Regions from separate parts of the Pandoraea commovens genome, predicted to be linked through region 1. Evidence: predicted binding sites of a transcription regulator. Region 1 holds the regulator's gene; the other holds the start of a gene.
What was found. Region 1 encodes HrcA, which represses chaperone genes, less so after heat shock. Its sites were predicted from a motif close to TTAGCACTCNNNNNNNNNGAGTGCTAA; they were not measured.
Positions count from the first base shown of each region.

Region 2: NTU39_RS19890 (co-chaperone GroES) is a predicted target of HrcA. The motif match lies at 3,309-3,335, and genes of this name have one in related genera.

Region 1 is NZ_CP102780.1:4,780,532-4,788,271, reverse strand. It holds gene glnE (bifunctional [glutamate--ammonia ligase]-adenylyl-L-tyrosine phosphorylase/[glutamate--ammonia-ligase] adenylyltransferase) at 1-268, shown strand, start outside; gene recN (DNA repair protein RecN) at 377-2,041, opposite strand; gene NTU39_RS21490 (NAD kinase) at 2,065-3,045, opposite strand; gene hrcA (heat-inducible transcriptional repressor HrcA) at 3,105-4,133, shown strand; gene NTU39_RS21480 (DUF6600 domain-containing protein) at 4,379-6,922, shown strand; partial or broken gene hemH (ferrochelatase) at 7,067-7,740, shown strand, end outside.
Region 2 is NZ_CP102780.1:4,415,917-4,423,656, forward strand. It holds gene NTU39_RS19875 (MFS transporter) at 1-42, opposite strand, end outside; gene NTU39_RS19880 (LysR substrate-binding domain-containing protein) at 145-1,077, shown strand; gene groL (chaperonin GroEL) at 1,244-2,890, opposite strand; gene NTU39_RS19890 (co-chaperone GroES) at 2,940-3,230, opposite strand; gene NTU39_RS19895 (hypothetical protein) at 3,491-3,649, opposite strand; gene NTU39_RS19900 (VOC family protein) at 3,879-4,301, shown strand; gene NTU39_RS19905 (carboxymuconolactone decarboxylase family protein) at 4,443-4,826, opposite strand; gene proX (glycine betaine/L-proline ABC transporter substrate-binding protein ProX) at 4,916-5,938, opposite strand; gene NTU39_RS19915 (ABC transporter permease) at 6,110-7,066, opposite strand; gene NTU39_RS19920 (quaternary amine ABC transporter ATP-binding protein) at 7,059-7,740, opposite strand, start outside.

The DNA.
Region 1 (7,740 bases):
GGTGCTGCTGCACTCGGGCGCGCATCCGGCGCTGCTGCGTAACGCGGGCAACATCGCCTTGCTGCGCGAGGCGGCGCAACTGGGACTGATCGATACCAAGCTCGCGGAAGACGCGGCGGCGGCGTATCGGTTGTATCGCAAACGTCAACACAAGTTGCGGCTGGACGGGGTGGAGGCGGCACGCGTGCCGGGCGCGGACGTCGAGGCAGAACGTCAGGCCGTGATGGCGCTATGGGATTCTGTGTTCGCAGACGCGGGGCCGGTTTGACTGTCTGACGCTTGGGCGGCGCTTGAACGCACAGGCTTGAAAAGCAACGGGCGGCCGATGATGGGCCGCCCGTTGTTTATTGAGGAATGTCGATGTTCTCGACGCCGCTCAGAGTGCCAACATCTCCCGCGCGTGCTTGCGCGTGGTCGCCGTAATCTCCACGCCGCCCAGCATCCGCGCGATCTCCTCGACGCGTTCGGTGCGACCCAGCGGCTCGATCTCGCTCATCGTCGTATCGCCGTCGCTGCGTTTGCTCACTCGCAGATGCTGATGGCCGAGAGCGGCGACCTGCGGCAGGTGGGTCACGCACAGCACCTGACGTCCCTGACCTAATTCGCGAAGCAGGCGACCGACTACTTCGGCCACCGCGCCGCCAATCCCGGAATCGACTTCGTCGAAGATCAGCGTCGGCGTGAGACTCGCGCTGCTGGCGATCACCTGCAACGCGAGGCTGATGCGTGCGAGTTCGCCGCCCGAGGCAACTTTGGCGAGCGGACGCGTCGGCACGCCGGGGTGTCCGGCAACGAGAAATTCGACCGTCTCCAGCCCGAACGACTGCGGCTCGGGCGTTGCCGTGAGTGCGACTTCGAAGCGTCCGCCGGGCATCGAGAGGTCTTGCATCGCTCGGGTGACTTCGCGTGAGAGCGAGGCCGCCGCTTTGGCGCGGGCCTTTGACAAGTCCTTCGCCAGCTTGAGAAATTCGGCCTGCGCGGCGTCGGCTGCGGCCTGCATGGCCGCCGTGTCGGCCGATGCCGTCAATTCTTCCAGTTGCGCGCGACGCTCTGCCAGCTCGGCGGGCAATTGCTCGGGTGTCACACGGAATCTGCGCGCGGCTGAATGCAGGGCGTCGAGTCGTTGCTCGACAACCGCCAGACGCTCCGGATCGAGATCGATGCGTTGCGCGTAATGGGTGAGTGAATGGACCGCTTCGCGAAGCTGAATCTCGGCAGGCTCCAGCGCAGCGAGCGTGTCGGCCAGCCCGGCGTCGATCTCCGCGAGTTCGCGGATCTGATGCACGACATGACCAAGCGAGGGGACGATGGCACCGTCGGCTTCGGCGAGCGCGTCGAGCGCGCCTTGCACGCCGTTGATGAGACTCGCTGCGTGAGAGAGCCTGCGATGCTCGGCGCTCACGTCGTCCCATTCGCCTTCCTGCGGACCCAGCTTGTCGAGTTCGGACGTCTGCCATTCGAGACGCTCGCGCTCCAGTTGCAGTTCGCGGTCGCGCCCATGCGCCTCCTCGCAGCGCTTGACGAGACGTCGCCACTCCTTGTGAGCGGCGGCGGTATCGGCGGCGAGGGTGGTCGCGCCTGCGTGCGAGTCGAGCAGGCGGCGTTGCGCGTCGGGGCGCAGCAACTGCTGGTGCGCGTGCTGGCCGTGAATGTCGACGAGCATTTCACCGAGTTCGCGCATTTGCGTGAGCGTGGCGGGGGTGCCGTTGATGAAAGCGCGCGAGCGACCGCCGGCGTCGAGTACACGGCGCAGCAGCACACCGCCGTGTTCTTCGAGCGTGAGCGCCTGCGCTTGCAGCCAGGCTTCGAGATCGGGGCGCGCTTCGGCGTCGGCGGCGAATTCAGCGGTGATGTCGGCGCGCGTTTGCCCGTTGCGCACCATGCTGGTGTCGCCGCGCTCGCCCATCGCGAGCGCCAGCGCATCGATCAGAATCGATTTGCCCGCGCCGGTCTCCCCCGAAAACACGGTGAAGCCGGCGGAGAATTCCAGATCGAGACGATCGACGATCACGAAATCGCGAATCGAGAGACTGCGTAGCATGGGATGTCGGGTGAGGCGTGGAGTCAGTTCTGCGGCGTATCTTCGTCGGAGATATGCTCGTTCCAGTGCAGCTTGCGGCGCAGCGTCGCGTAGTAGTTGTAGCCGACCGGATGCAGAAACGTCACCTGATGCTGGGAGCGGCCGACCAGAATCTGGTCGCCCTGGCGCAATTCGGCAAACGATTGCATATCGAAATTGGCGCCGACTTCGCGACCGCCGGTAATCGTGATGACGATGTCGCTCGAATCCGGCAGCACGATCGGACGGTTCGACAACGCATGCGGTGCGATCGGCACGAGCACCACGCCGCCGAGGCGCGGATGCAGGATCGGGCCGCTCGCCGACAACGCGTAGGCCGTCGAACCGGTGGGCGTAGCGACGATCAGGCCGTCGGAGCGCTGCTTGTACATGAAGCGGCCGTCGACGTCCACGCGCAGCTCCACCATCCCCGAGATCCCCGAGCGGTTCACGACCACGTCGTTGAACGCCAGCGTCTCGAAGAGCGTCTGGCCGTCGCGTTCGATGCGGGCGGCCAGAAGAGTGCGTTGTTCGGCTTCGAAATGCCCTTCGAGCATGGCGGGCACGACCTGACGCATCTCGTCGAGCGGAATGTCGGTGATGAACCCGACGCGGCCGTGGTTCACGCCGATGAGCGGCACCTTCGATGCGGCCAGTTGGCGGCCGACGCCGAGCATCGTGCCGTCGCCGCCGACGACGACGGCCACGTCGGCCTGCGTGCCGATTTCCTGGATGTCGAGGGTCCGGTATGGATCGGCACCTGCGCCGATGTTATGCGCGGTGTCACGCTCGAAGACGACATGATGCCCACGCTGGGCGATGCATGCCGCTAGCGTGAGCAATGGTTCGGCGACGCCGTCGGCATGGTACTTCCCGACGAGCGCCACGGTCTTGAAGGGGCTCCCAGTTTTCATGCCGCCATTACACCATAAGTCGATGACAGCAACCATCGCCAACGCACGGCCTGCAACGGTTCCTGTGGCCATGCAGAGCGAGGCCCGATTTAGGGGGAACAGGCCCCGCGTTTCGCGTTACAATTTTTGCCATGCTAGATCAACGTGCGCAAACGCTTCTCAAAACCCTGATCGAACGGTACATCGCAGATGGCCAGCCGGTCGGCTCGCGCACGCTCTCGCGGTTCTCGGGCCTCGACCTGTCTCCTGCGACGATCCGCAACGTGATGTCCGATCTCGAGGCGATGGGTTTCGTGGCCAGCCCGCATACGTCGGCCGGTCGCGTGCCGACGCCGCGCGCTTACCGTCTGTTCGTTGACACGATGCTCGCTGTGCGCCCGCTCGAAGAGGCCGTGCTCCAGCTTTCGACGCAGGTGCAGACGAGCCTGCAACCGGCCGGACCCCAACAGCTGGTGGCTTCCGCCGCACAGGTGCTCTCGCATCTGTCGCAATTCGCGGGCGTGGTGCTGACCCCGCGACGCAGCCAGACTTTCCGTCATATCGAATTCCTGCGTCTGTCCGACAAGCGCGTGCTGCTCATCATCGTCACGCCCGACGGCGACGTGCAGAACCGCATCATCCTGACGGAAAAGGATTATTCTCCGGCGCAACTGGTCGAAGCGGCAAACTACCTGAACGCCAACTTCGGCGGTCACAGTTTCGACGACGTGCGCACTTATTTGCGTGGCGAACTCGATGCTCTGCGCTCGGACATGAGCGCGCTGATGCAGGCCGCCGTGCAGGCGGGCAGCGACGCCATGGCCGACACCACGCGCGAGAGCGTACTGATCTCGGGCGAGCGCAACCTGCTGGGCGTGGAGGATCTGTCCTCGAACATGGAGCGTCTGCGCAAGCTGTTCGACGTGTTCGAGTCCAAGACCGGCCTGCTGCAACTGCTCGACGTGTCGAGCCGCGCGCAAGGGGTGCAGATCTTTATCGGCGGCGAGTCGAGTCTCGTGCCGATCGAGGAGATGACGGTTGTCACGGCCCCGTACGAAGTCGACGGCGAGGTCGTCGGTACGCTCGGCGTGATCGGGCCGACGCGCATGGCGTACGAGCGCGTCATCCCCATCGTCGACATCACCGCCAAGCTGCTCTCCAACGCGCTGAGTCATCACTGAGCGGTGCGCTGGCGCGTCCGCGCATTGGCCCATCCGTCGATTCGCCCATTCCCGGTTACAACCCCGTAGCATTCCTTTACACGCTGTCACACACGGCAGGCTTAGGCTTGAAGCGTCACTTGCGGCGAGGTCATCTGAAGTTGTCATCGGGCTCGCCGGAGGATTCGGACAGAGCAACAAGGTGGCTGAACGCCAACGCCTGCAAGCCGCGCACGGCATGCCCACCGAAAGGGCCCGGAGTGTTTATGAAATCCCTGATTTCCTGGCGGACGACGGTTCGCTCCCTTGGCGTCGGGCTGGCGCTGGGTCTGCTGGGCGCGGTGGGTGCGCCGGCGGTGGTGATGGCGCAGGCACAGGCGCAGAGCGCCGATCCGCCGGGGCGCGTGGCGCGTCTCTCCGAGTTCGACGGCACCGTCACCTACGCCCCCGCAGGCACGAGCGACTGGCGCTACGCGGACCGCAACCGTCCGCTCACGACGGGCGATGCCATCTGGGTCGACCGCAATAGCCGGGCCGAGATGCACGTGGGCGGCACGGCGGTGCGCATGGGCGCGTCGACCAGTCTGACGCTGTCAGCCGTCACCGACCAGAATGTGCAACTGAACGTAACGCAGGGCACCGTCGGTGTGCGCCTGCGCAGCTTCGATCCGAATCAACCATACGAGATCGATACGCCGAATCTGGCATTCGTGCCGCAACAGGCCGGTGAATATCGTGTGGATGTCGATCCGAACGGGGTGACGACGGTGAGCGTCTCGCGCGGTGCGGGCACGGCGTACGGACAAGGGGCGTCGGTCCCGCTCCAGCAAGGTCAACGGGTCGCGTTCGTCGGTCAGAACCTGACGCAGCAGCAGACCGGCCCGCTCACGGCCGACGCTTTCGATCAATGGATGCGCGATCGCGACGCACGTGAAGACGCCTCCGTCTCCGCGCGTTACGTGCCGCGCGACATGACCGGCTTCGAGAGTCTGGACGACTACGGTTCGTGGCAGGAAACGCCGAGCTACGGCGCGGTGTGGGTGCCGTCCAACATGCCTTCGGGCTGGGCGCCTTACCGCACGGGGCATTGGGCCTGGGTCGACCCGTGGGGCTGGACTTGGGTCGACGATGCGCCGTGGGGCTTCGCGCCGTATCACTACGGGCGCTGGGCTTACGTGGATGCCCGCTGGTGCTGGGTGCCGGGGCCGGTGGCAGTGCGTCCGGTGTATGCGCCGGCGCTGGTCGGCTGGGTCAGCGGCAGCAGCGGCGGGAACCAGTGGGGTGTTTCGTTCGCCGCCGGGGGCGTGGGACTCGCGTGGTTTGCGCTTGGGCCCCATGACCCGTACCGTCCCGCGTATCACGCCAGTTCGTCGTACATCACGAACATCAATCGCTCGACGATCGTTCGTACGACCAATATCACCAACAACATCAACGTCAACAACATCTACGTGAACCGCAATGTGCGGGGCGCTGTGTCGACGATGCCCGCGCAGGCGTTCGTGCAGGGACGCCCCGTGGGTGCGCCGACGGCTCTGGCTGCACCGCGTGGTGCGCAGACGTGGCGCGTCGGCAATACGCCGGGTGTGGCCCCGGTGCAGCAAAGCGTGTTCGGCAACAGCCGTCCGGCAGCAGGTGCGCCGCCTGCGGGCGTGTTCAACCGGCAGGTGCTGGCGACGCGCGCGCCGGTCGCCCGTGGCATGCCGTCGCGTGAGCTGACGAGTCAGTTGCACGCCGTGCCGAACGCGGGTGGTGCGCCGCTGGTGTTCGGTCAGAACGGGCAGCAGGTGCGCAATCTCGGCGCGGGCGGTCCGAATGGTCCCAATGGCCCGAATGGCCAGCCACGCATCGCCCCCCGTGTGACGGTCGTCAGCACGCACGGGCCGGTCGGTGCGCCGATTGGGGCGAACGGTGCGATGCCTGCGCTGGGCGCGACCGGTGCCGTCGGGGCGACGGCGGGCCATGGAGGCTTGCCTGCAACCGGTGCCGTGCCGCCGATGCACGGCGCGCCGGGAGTGCCCGGACAACCGGGCGTCCCGGGGGCACCGGGCCATGCGGGCGTACCGGGTCAGCCGGGCGTGCCCGGAACGCCCGGTGTTCCGAGCGAACCCGGCTATCCGGGGCACGGCGTTTATCAGAATCGTCCGGGGCAATCGGCGGTGCAATCCCAACCGACCGAGCGTCAGCCTGCGCCCTCGGGTGTTCCGCATCCGCCGGGCGTGAACGGTGCTGTTCAGGGGCAGGCGCAGCCGTCGGCACGCGGCGAAGCGCCGCAAGCCGTTCCGCAGCCGGGGCACGACGCCGCGCAGCGTGAGATGCAAATGCGCCGCCAATCACCACAAGCGCCGCAGTCACCTGCTGTCCAGCCGGAGGCGCGCGGCGGACAAGCGACGCCTGCGCCGCAACGTCAGCAACAGCAACCGGAGGCGGCTGAACCGGCCCGCCGTCCGCAGCAATGGCAGACGCAGCCGCGCCCGGAGCCGCAGCAGTTCCAGCAACCGAGGCCGCAACCGCAGGTGGAACGGGCGCAGCCGCGTCCCGAACCTCAGCCTCAACAACAAGCGCAACCGCAGCCGCGTCCGCAGCCTCAGCCGCAAGTCGAGCGTATGCCGCCGCGCCCGCAGCCGCCGGTGGAGCATGTGCAGCCCGCGCCGCGTCCGCAACCTCAGCAGGAACGTCCTCAGGCGCAGCCGCACCCGCAACCCACGCAGCGTGAGGGCAAGCCGGAAGGGGCGCGCGCGTCCGCACATGAGGAACATCCGAGTGCCGACCATCGGTCGTCTCACGACGACGAGCATCGGCACGGCTGATGGCGCGCTTGATGGCCCGTCTGCGCAGATGACCGTGATTCCCTCCGTCCGGCTGTGGACTGGCCGACGGAGGGGGCATTCCGGCAGTATCGACAGGCATGACAGACGCCGGATGGGCCGCGTGTTTGCGGTAAAGTACGTTCCATGCGCTTCGATCCCGAACCTATTTCGCATGGCCAGTCCGGCAAGACCGCCGTACTGCTGATTAACCTCGGTACGCCCGACGAGCCGCGTCCTGCGGCCGTACGCCGATACCTGCGCGAGTTCCTGTCGGACCCGCGCGTCGTGGAAATCCCGTCGCTGGTGTGGCAACCGTTGCTGCGGCTGGTGATTTTGCCCTTCCGCTCACGTCAGTCGGCGCAAAAGTATGCGACGGTCTGGACCCGTGACGGCTCGCCGCTCAAGGTCAACACCGAGCATCAGACGAACGCCCTACGCGCGCTGCTGCACGCGAACGACTATGACGTCGTGGTCGATTACGCGATGCGTTACGGCAATCCGTCGATTCCCGAGCGCATTCGTGCGTTGCGCCAGAACGGCGTCGAGCGGATTCTCGTCCTGCCGCTCTATCCGCAGTATTCGAGCAGCACCACCGCCACCGCGAGCGACGCCGTGTTCCGCGTGCTCGGCCGTCTGCGCAATCAGCCCGACGTGCGCACGGTGCGCGACTATCACGATCATCCCGCGTACATCGAGGCGCTGCGCCAGCAGGTCGAAGGCTATTGGCTGCAAAACGGCCGACCGGACTTTGCCGCCGGTGAACGTCTGCTGCTGAGCTTCCACGGTGTGCCGCGCCGCACGCTCGACCTCGGCGATCC
Region 2 (7,740 bases), 360 kb from region 1:
TCCGCAGGCGAACAGCACGAAAATCCGAAGTGCTTTCGACATGGAGTAAACCCTAGTGAATTGCTTGGGTATCGATTGTCGGTGCAAGCGCGGCATGAAGCCAACGAAACCTTTGTGCTCGTATTGTGAGTAGAATTTGACATCATGTTCCAACACCTCCCTCCCCTCCAATCCCTGCGTGCGCTTGAAGCAGCCGTGCGTCACCGGAGCTTTACCCGCGCCGCCGAGGAATTGAATTTGACGCACAGTGCTGTCAGTCACCATATGCGTTCGCTGGAGCAGCAATTGGGCACGGCGCTGTTCCGGCGGGTGGGCGCGCGGATGATTCCGACGAGCGTCGGGGCGCGTCTGGCTGAGCGGGTGCGCATCGGCATGACGGAACTGGACGAGGCGATGAACGAAGCCAAAGCGGGCATTACGCCTGACGCCACGCCCGCCATCGTCCGTCTGGAAATCAGCGTGATGACCGATCTGGCCGCACAATGGCTGATTCCCCGGCTCGACCGCTTCAGCAAACTTCACTCGGGCATCGATCTGGTCGTGCGCATTCACGCGGACATCTCTGCCCCGGACCCCTATTCCGTCGACGTCGGCATCTGGCATCAACGCGTTGAAACGCCGGGGTTCGTCACCCGGAAATTGCTCGACGACTTCGTGATCGCCGTGTGCAGTCCCGAACTGATCGCCAGCGTGCCGGGCTTCACGGTGGCAGATACGCCCAAGCTGCCGATGCTGCGCTTCGCCTACCGATCATGGCGTGACTGGCAAGTGGCCGCCGGATTGCCGCCGCATGAGCCGACGCGCGGACCGATCTTCGACGATTCGGGGCTGCTGTTGCGCGCAGCGCTGGCGGGACATGGCGTGGCCACCGCGCGTAGCTTGCTGGTGCGCGACACGCTGGCGTCAGGGGAGTTGGTGCAGATTGGCGACGTGCGGATTCCGCCGAGTCTGGAGTACCACGTGAGCTGGCGGGAGAACCATCCGCGCGAGCGGGCGATTCACGCCTTCTGGGACTGGATGCAGGACGAGATTGCGGCCACGGTGCCTTTGCGGCCGTCGCCGATCAAATCCCGCTGATCGGGACATTTGAAGCGCGCATAAAAAAACGGCAACGAATTCCGAGGAGTTCGTTGCCGTTTCAGGCGCGGGCTTCGACACCCGGATCGAGATCCTGGCGCGAAGCCCGACGGCCGGGCATTCGGGGCACCTTGCGGCACCCCGGTCATGCAGTCTCTTGCGAGACTTACATGCCCATGCCCATGCCGCCCATACCGCCCATGTCGCCCATACCGCCGGCCATCGGAGCATCTTCCTTCGGCAGTTCGGCAACGGCGCAGTCGGTCGTCAGGAGCAGGCCCGACACCGAAGCGGCGTTTTGCAGTGCGGTGCGGGTGACCTTGGTCGGGTCCACAACCCCCATTTCCACCAGATCGCCGTACTCGCCCGACGATGCGTTGTAGCCGTAGTTGCCCTTGCCTGCAACAACGTTAGCCACGACGACGCTGGCTTCTTCGCCACCGTTGGTGACGATCTGACGCAGCGGCTCTTCCATCGCGCGCAGCACGATCTTGATACCGGCGTCCTGGTCAGCGTTGGCACCCTTGAGGTCCGACACGGCCACGCGAGCACGCAGCAGTGCAACGCCGCCGCCCGGGACGATGCCTTCTTCCACAGCAGCGCGGGTAGCGTGCAGCGCGTCTTCCACGCGTGCCTTCTTTTCCTTCATTTCGACTTCGGTCGCAGCACCGACCTTGATCACGGCAACACCGCCGGCCAGCTTGGCCACGCGCTCTTGCAGCTTTTCACGGTCGTAGTCGCTGGTGGCTTCTTCGATCTGGGCGCGGATCTGCTTGACGCGCGCTTCGATGTTCACAGCTTCACCGGCGCCATCGATGATGATGGTGTTTTCCTTGCCGATTTCGATGCGCTTGGCTTGACCCAGCTCAGCCAGCGTGGCCTTTTCCAGCGTCAGGCCGATTTCTTCGGCGATGACCTGGCCGCCCGTCAGGATGGCGATGTCTTCCAGCATGGCCTTGCGGCGGTCGCCGAAGCCCGGGGCCTTGACGGCGCAGGTCTTCAGGATGCCACGGATGTTGTTGACCACCAGCGTTGCCAGGGCTTCGCCCTCGACGTCTTCGGCGATGATCAGCAGCGGACGGCCAGCCTTGGCGACTTGCTCGAGCACCGGCAGCAGGTCACGGATGTTCGACACCTTCTTGTCGAACAGCAGGACGAACGGGTTCTCCAGGATCGCGACTTGCTTTTCCGGGGTGTTGATGAAGTACGGCGAGAGGTAGCCGCGGTCGAATTGCATACCTTCGACGACGTCCAGCTCGTCTTGCAGCGACTTGCCGTCTTCGACGGTGATCACGCCTTCCTTGCCGACCTTGTCCATTGCCTTGGCAATGTAGTCACCGATCGAGGTGTCGCTGTTGGCCGAGATCGAGCCGACTTGAGCGATTTCCTTGTTCGTGGTGCAGGGCTTGCTGATCTTGCGCAGTTCTTCGATAGCAGCGGCGACAGCCTTGTCGATACCGCGCTTCAGGTCCATCGGGTTCATGCCCGAGGCAACGTACTTCATGCCTTCGCGAACGATCGACTGAGCCAGCACCGTTGCGGTGGTGGTACCGTCGCCGGCGTTGTCGCTGGTCTTGGAAGCCACTTCCTTGACCATTTGCGCGCCCATGTTCTGGAGCTTGTCCTTGAGTTCGATTTCCTTGGCGACCGACACACCGTCCTTGGTCACGGTCGGGCCGCCGAAGCTGCGCTCGAGCACGACGTTACGGCCCTTCGGGCCCAGGGTCACCTTGACGGCGTTGGCGAGGATGTTGACACCCTCAACCATCTTGGAACGAGCGGCATCGCCGAAAACGACTTCTTTAGCTGCCATTGCATTAACTCCTTGGATTCTTTACGTAGATGTCTGGGGGCAGACAGTCTTAGGCGGCCACGACGGCCATGATGTCTTCTTCGCGCATGACCAGCAGTTCCTGGCCATCGACCTTCACGCCTTGGCCGGCGTACTTGCCGAACAGAACGCGGTCGCCCACCTTCACGTCGAGTGCGATCAACTTGCCTTGATCATCGCGCTTGCCCGGGCCGACGGCCAGGATCTCGCCCTGGTCCGGCTTTTCGGCGGCGGCTTCCGGGATCACGATGCCCGAAGCCGTCTTCGTTTCGTTGTCCAGGCGCTTGACAATAACGCGGTCATGCAAGGGACGAAGGTTCATTACAAGCTCCTCTTTTCTCTCAGTGAGATCGTCAAAACTAAATATGCAAACATTTGCATATTTGGTGAATTCATGGCGTTAGCACTCTGCGCCAACGAGTGCTAATTATAGGGACGGGGTTTTACGATTTCAAGACGCGGGGTTTTCCCGGAGATGAGATTTATCCCTAACGGTCGCGATGACGAGATTTGTTGAGTTCTGAATTTTCGTTCACTCAACTTTGAACTCGCCAGATCGACGGCCAAGACAAACCTTTTTAATCAACAACCTACAAGACAACCCCAGCCAAGCGCGACCAGATTGACCAAGGCGGAAGCGGTGGCGTGAGCACCGACGAGTGCGAACGGCTGAAGGCGCTGGAGCGTGAGGTCGCGGAACTGCGTCGTGATCAGACTGATGTCGCCGACTCTGGTGCGCACGTGCCGCCACGGCGACGCTTGATGGCAAGCCCATTTTGGGACTCTCGTTTGCCATGGTGTGGGCGCGAAATACGATAGGTCTGCATCCGGTCGTCTCGGCCCCCAATTGGGATCGGGCCGATCCGTATGCAGATGGGGATACAGGTCGTGGAATTCAATCTGACGAGCGAACACACACGACGGCTGCCGACTCATGATTCAACGTCTCGACTCACATCAGGAGGCAATCATGGCAAATCTCATCACATGTGTAAGGTTCATTGGCGATGCCCGCAAGGCCGCAGAGTCTTATGCCGCCACCTTCCCCAACAGTCGCATCGATACGAGCAACCCGTCGCCTGTTCCCGGCGTCGGCGAAAATGACGAGCCGACGGTCGAGTTCACCGTACTGGGGCACTCCTTCGTCGGCCTGAATGGCGCGCCGGACGCCAAGCCGACGGTGACCGCGCGCTTCTTGGTTGTAGCAGACTCGCCCCAAGACGCCGAGCGATACCGAAACGCCATCTTCAACAATGGCGGCGGAGCATCGGCAACCGGGTCCGGGTGGTGCTACGACCGTTGGGGAGTCGCGTGGCTGATCAGCAATCAACGAGGATTCAGTCTGGGAGGATTCCAAACGTCGAATCAGGGAATGGTCTATCCGTCGAGGTGAGGTCCGGTGTGATGCGGTCGCTCAACTGACCGAAGCGTGTTGTTCCGTCAGTTGAGCGACGCAATAGCCACGCGAACCCGGCAGTGTCGCCCGGCGACGACGTCGGCAGACGTCGTCACCGGTCCCTGACGAGCTCTCGGCTCAGGCTTCGGCGGCCAAGGTATCGAATACCTCGCGCGCCACCCGGAAACTATCGATCGCAGCAGGCACCCCCGCGTAGATCGCCGCTTGCAGGAAGACCTCCGAGATTTCTTCCTTCGTCACACCGTTGGTCAACGCGCCGCGCACGTGCAACTTCAGTTCGTGCGGACGGTTCATGACGGTGAGCATGCCAAGGTTGAGCAGACTGCGGGTACGCCGGTCCAGTCCGGGGCGATTCCATATCTCCCCCCAGCAGTACTCCGTCACCAGTTCCTGCATCGGACGATTGAACGCATCGGCCGACGCAATCGACTTGTCCACGTACTCGCTACCCAGCACCTCGCGGCGTGTCTTCAGCCCTCTTTCAAACAATTCCGAACTCATCGAACGCTCTCCTCATGGTCTGACTGCTGATTCCTGATCGCTGATTCACGACCGCAGAAGCCAGGCCGCGTGAGCGGCCAAGCCATCCCTCAATGCGCCTTGAGCGCTGTCGCCACCCATTGATCCATCTGCGCCTTGTTGGCAGCAATCCACTCATCGGACAGTTTCGTGATCAGCGCCGGTGAACCGCCCTCCTTGCTGATGACGGCTTCCCACTGCGACCACGTCTTGCCCGGGAAGCGAATCTGCTCGATCAGCGTCTTCACGGCCGGATTTGCCGCGATGAACTGCTTGTTCGCTACCGAACCCCAGTTCCACGACGCCATCGCCATGCGGCACGGATTCGCACCGCCCGCACACCCTTCCACGTTGTTCACGAGCGCCGAGCCCTTGTTCGGGACGTTCGGCGGCAGCGCGTCTGCCGGCGTCGGCAGCCACACGACATCCACGCCCGGCACGAGCGCGTTCGTCACCCACGACGGACTCCACGCATAGAAGAATGCGGGCTTGCCCTGTTTGACCTTCGTCACCGCCTCGACCATCAGCGCTTCATACTTGCCGCGCACTGCCTTGACCGTCTGCTTCAGGCCGAACTTGTCGATCTGATAATCGACGACATCGCCACAGCTCCAGCCCGGGTCGCAACTGATCAACTCGGCCTTGCCGTCGCGGCCGAAGAGTCCGGCGATTTTGGGGTCCTTCATCTGCTCAAGACTGGTGATGTGATATTGCAGTGCAGTCTTCTTGTCGATGAGATAGCCGTTGATGCCATCGCCCGAAATCAGGCCGGAGCCAACCACCATGGCCTGCGCCGCCACGGCGCGAAAGCCCGGCTCGCGCTGCGGGAAGTTCACGTCGGTCGCGATATCGATATCGCCCTGCGCTACCGCCTGGAAGAACAGCGTGGTGTTCATCGTGCTGAGCTTGACGTCGTAGCCCAGCCCCTTGAATGCCTTCGAGACGATCTGCGCGACGACGTAGTTCCCGCCGAAGCTATCGCTCTGCGCGTAGCGAATCGTCTTTCCCGTGCCAGGAAGCGTCTGCGCGTGCAACGCGCCCGCCGCGACGAGCGAAAGCGTGAACGAGGCGAATGCCTTTGCCAATCCTTTCATTGCTGCTCTCCAAGACTTGTTCGATCCATCGGATCGTCGAGTTATCGGCCCGCCTGACGTGCGCATGCGGGCACGGGTGCCGGTCCCTGACGTCAACACCTCGTCGTCAGGGCCAGCCATCCATTTGTTGCAAAACCGGGTTTCAGCGGTTCAAAGGGTCAAGGCTCGTGCTCAGAGGGCTTCGCGCGCGTCTGCCTGCGTCGTCGGCCCGACACCGGCGCTGCCTTGCCGCTTCGGCTCCCCGCGAAACAAGCGCCAGATGACGGCACGGAATGTCTGCTGGTCGCGCGGCCGGGTTCTCGCAAGCTTCTGCGTGAAGCGATCGAGCATCATGGCCAGAAGCACGATGGCGATGCCGCCAACAGCCGCACGTCCCACATCGAGACGCCCCAGTCCTTGCAGCACCACCAGTCCGAGGCCTTCCGCGCCGATCATCGCCACCACGACCGACATCACCATCGCGGTCAGCACCGTCTGGTTCAGACCGCCGAGAATGGTCGGAATCGCCAGGGGAAACTGCACCTCCCACAGCAGCTGACGTTTGTCCGCACCGAATGCGAGCCCCGCCTCCACGATTTCGTGCTCGACCATGCGAATCCCCAGATGCGTGAAACGGATCAGCGGCGGCATCGCAGCGGTCACCACAGCGACTTCACCCGGCACATTGCCCACGCCGAAGAGCATCACCACCGGCACGAGATACACGAACGTCGGTGTCGTCTGCATGATGTCGAGCACCGGCCGCACCACCAGCCAGACGCGTTCGCTACGCGCGCTCCAGATGCCGATCGGAATGCCGATGAGCGCACAGAAAAAGATCGCCGTCATGATCAGCGAGAGCGTCGTCATCGCCTCGTTCCAGACACCGAGCACAGCGATCGCCACGAACACCACCGCGCTGAACACCGCCACGCTCAGGCTGGCCAATCGCCAGCAGATGAGGAAGGCGATCACGACCAGTACCGGAAACGGTGCGGCGTGAATCACACTGTCGTTGAAGGTCAGCAACCGCTCGACAGGCCATTTGATCAGCAGGAACAGCGGACGCATGTGCATCGCCATCCACTGCACCCCTTCCTGAATCCATTGATCGATAGGGAATACCGCGAGTTGATCGGCATTAAGCATGATGGTCTCCTGCGCCCGCAGCGGTGCCGATCCGGGCAAGTAGCTGATTCACATCCAGAACGCCGATCAACTTGCCGTCGTCGTCGGTAACGCCTACCGGCTCGTCAAACCGCACGCGTGCGGCGATGTCCACCAGACGCATGTCCGATGGCACGCAGACGATTCGCTGATTGGGGTCGCGCGCGGCATCGAGCGGCTTCATGACCGAGCGGGCATCGAATAGCCGCGCACGGTCGACGTCGCGCGTGAATGCCGCCACGTAGTCGCTCCCCGGCTCCAGCACGATCTGCTGCGGTGTGCCTTCGCGCACGAGCCGACCGTCGGCCATGATCGCGATGCGCGTGCCGAGCTTGAGCGCTTCCTGAAAGTCGTGGGTGATGAAAAGAATGGTCTTGTTGAGCGTATGCTGGAGTCGCAGCAACTCGTCCTGCATCTCGGTACGGATCAGCGGATCGAGCGCACTGAAGGCCTCGTCCATGATCAGCACGTCGGCTTCGGTCGCAAGCGCGCGGGCGAGGCCCACCCGCTGACGCATGCCGCCGCTCAGTTCGTGCGGCATGTGATAGGCCCAACGCGCCAGCCCCACCACGCTCAGCACTTCCTCGGCCCGGCGGCGACGCTCGGCCGTCGGCATGCCGCGCAGCTTGAGGCCAAACTCGACGTTTTCGATCACA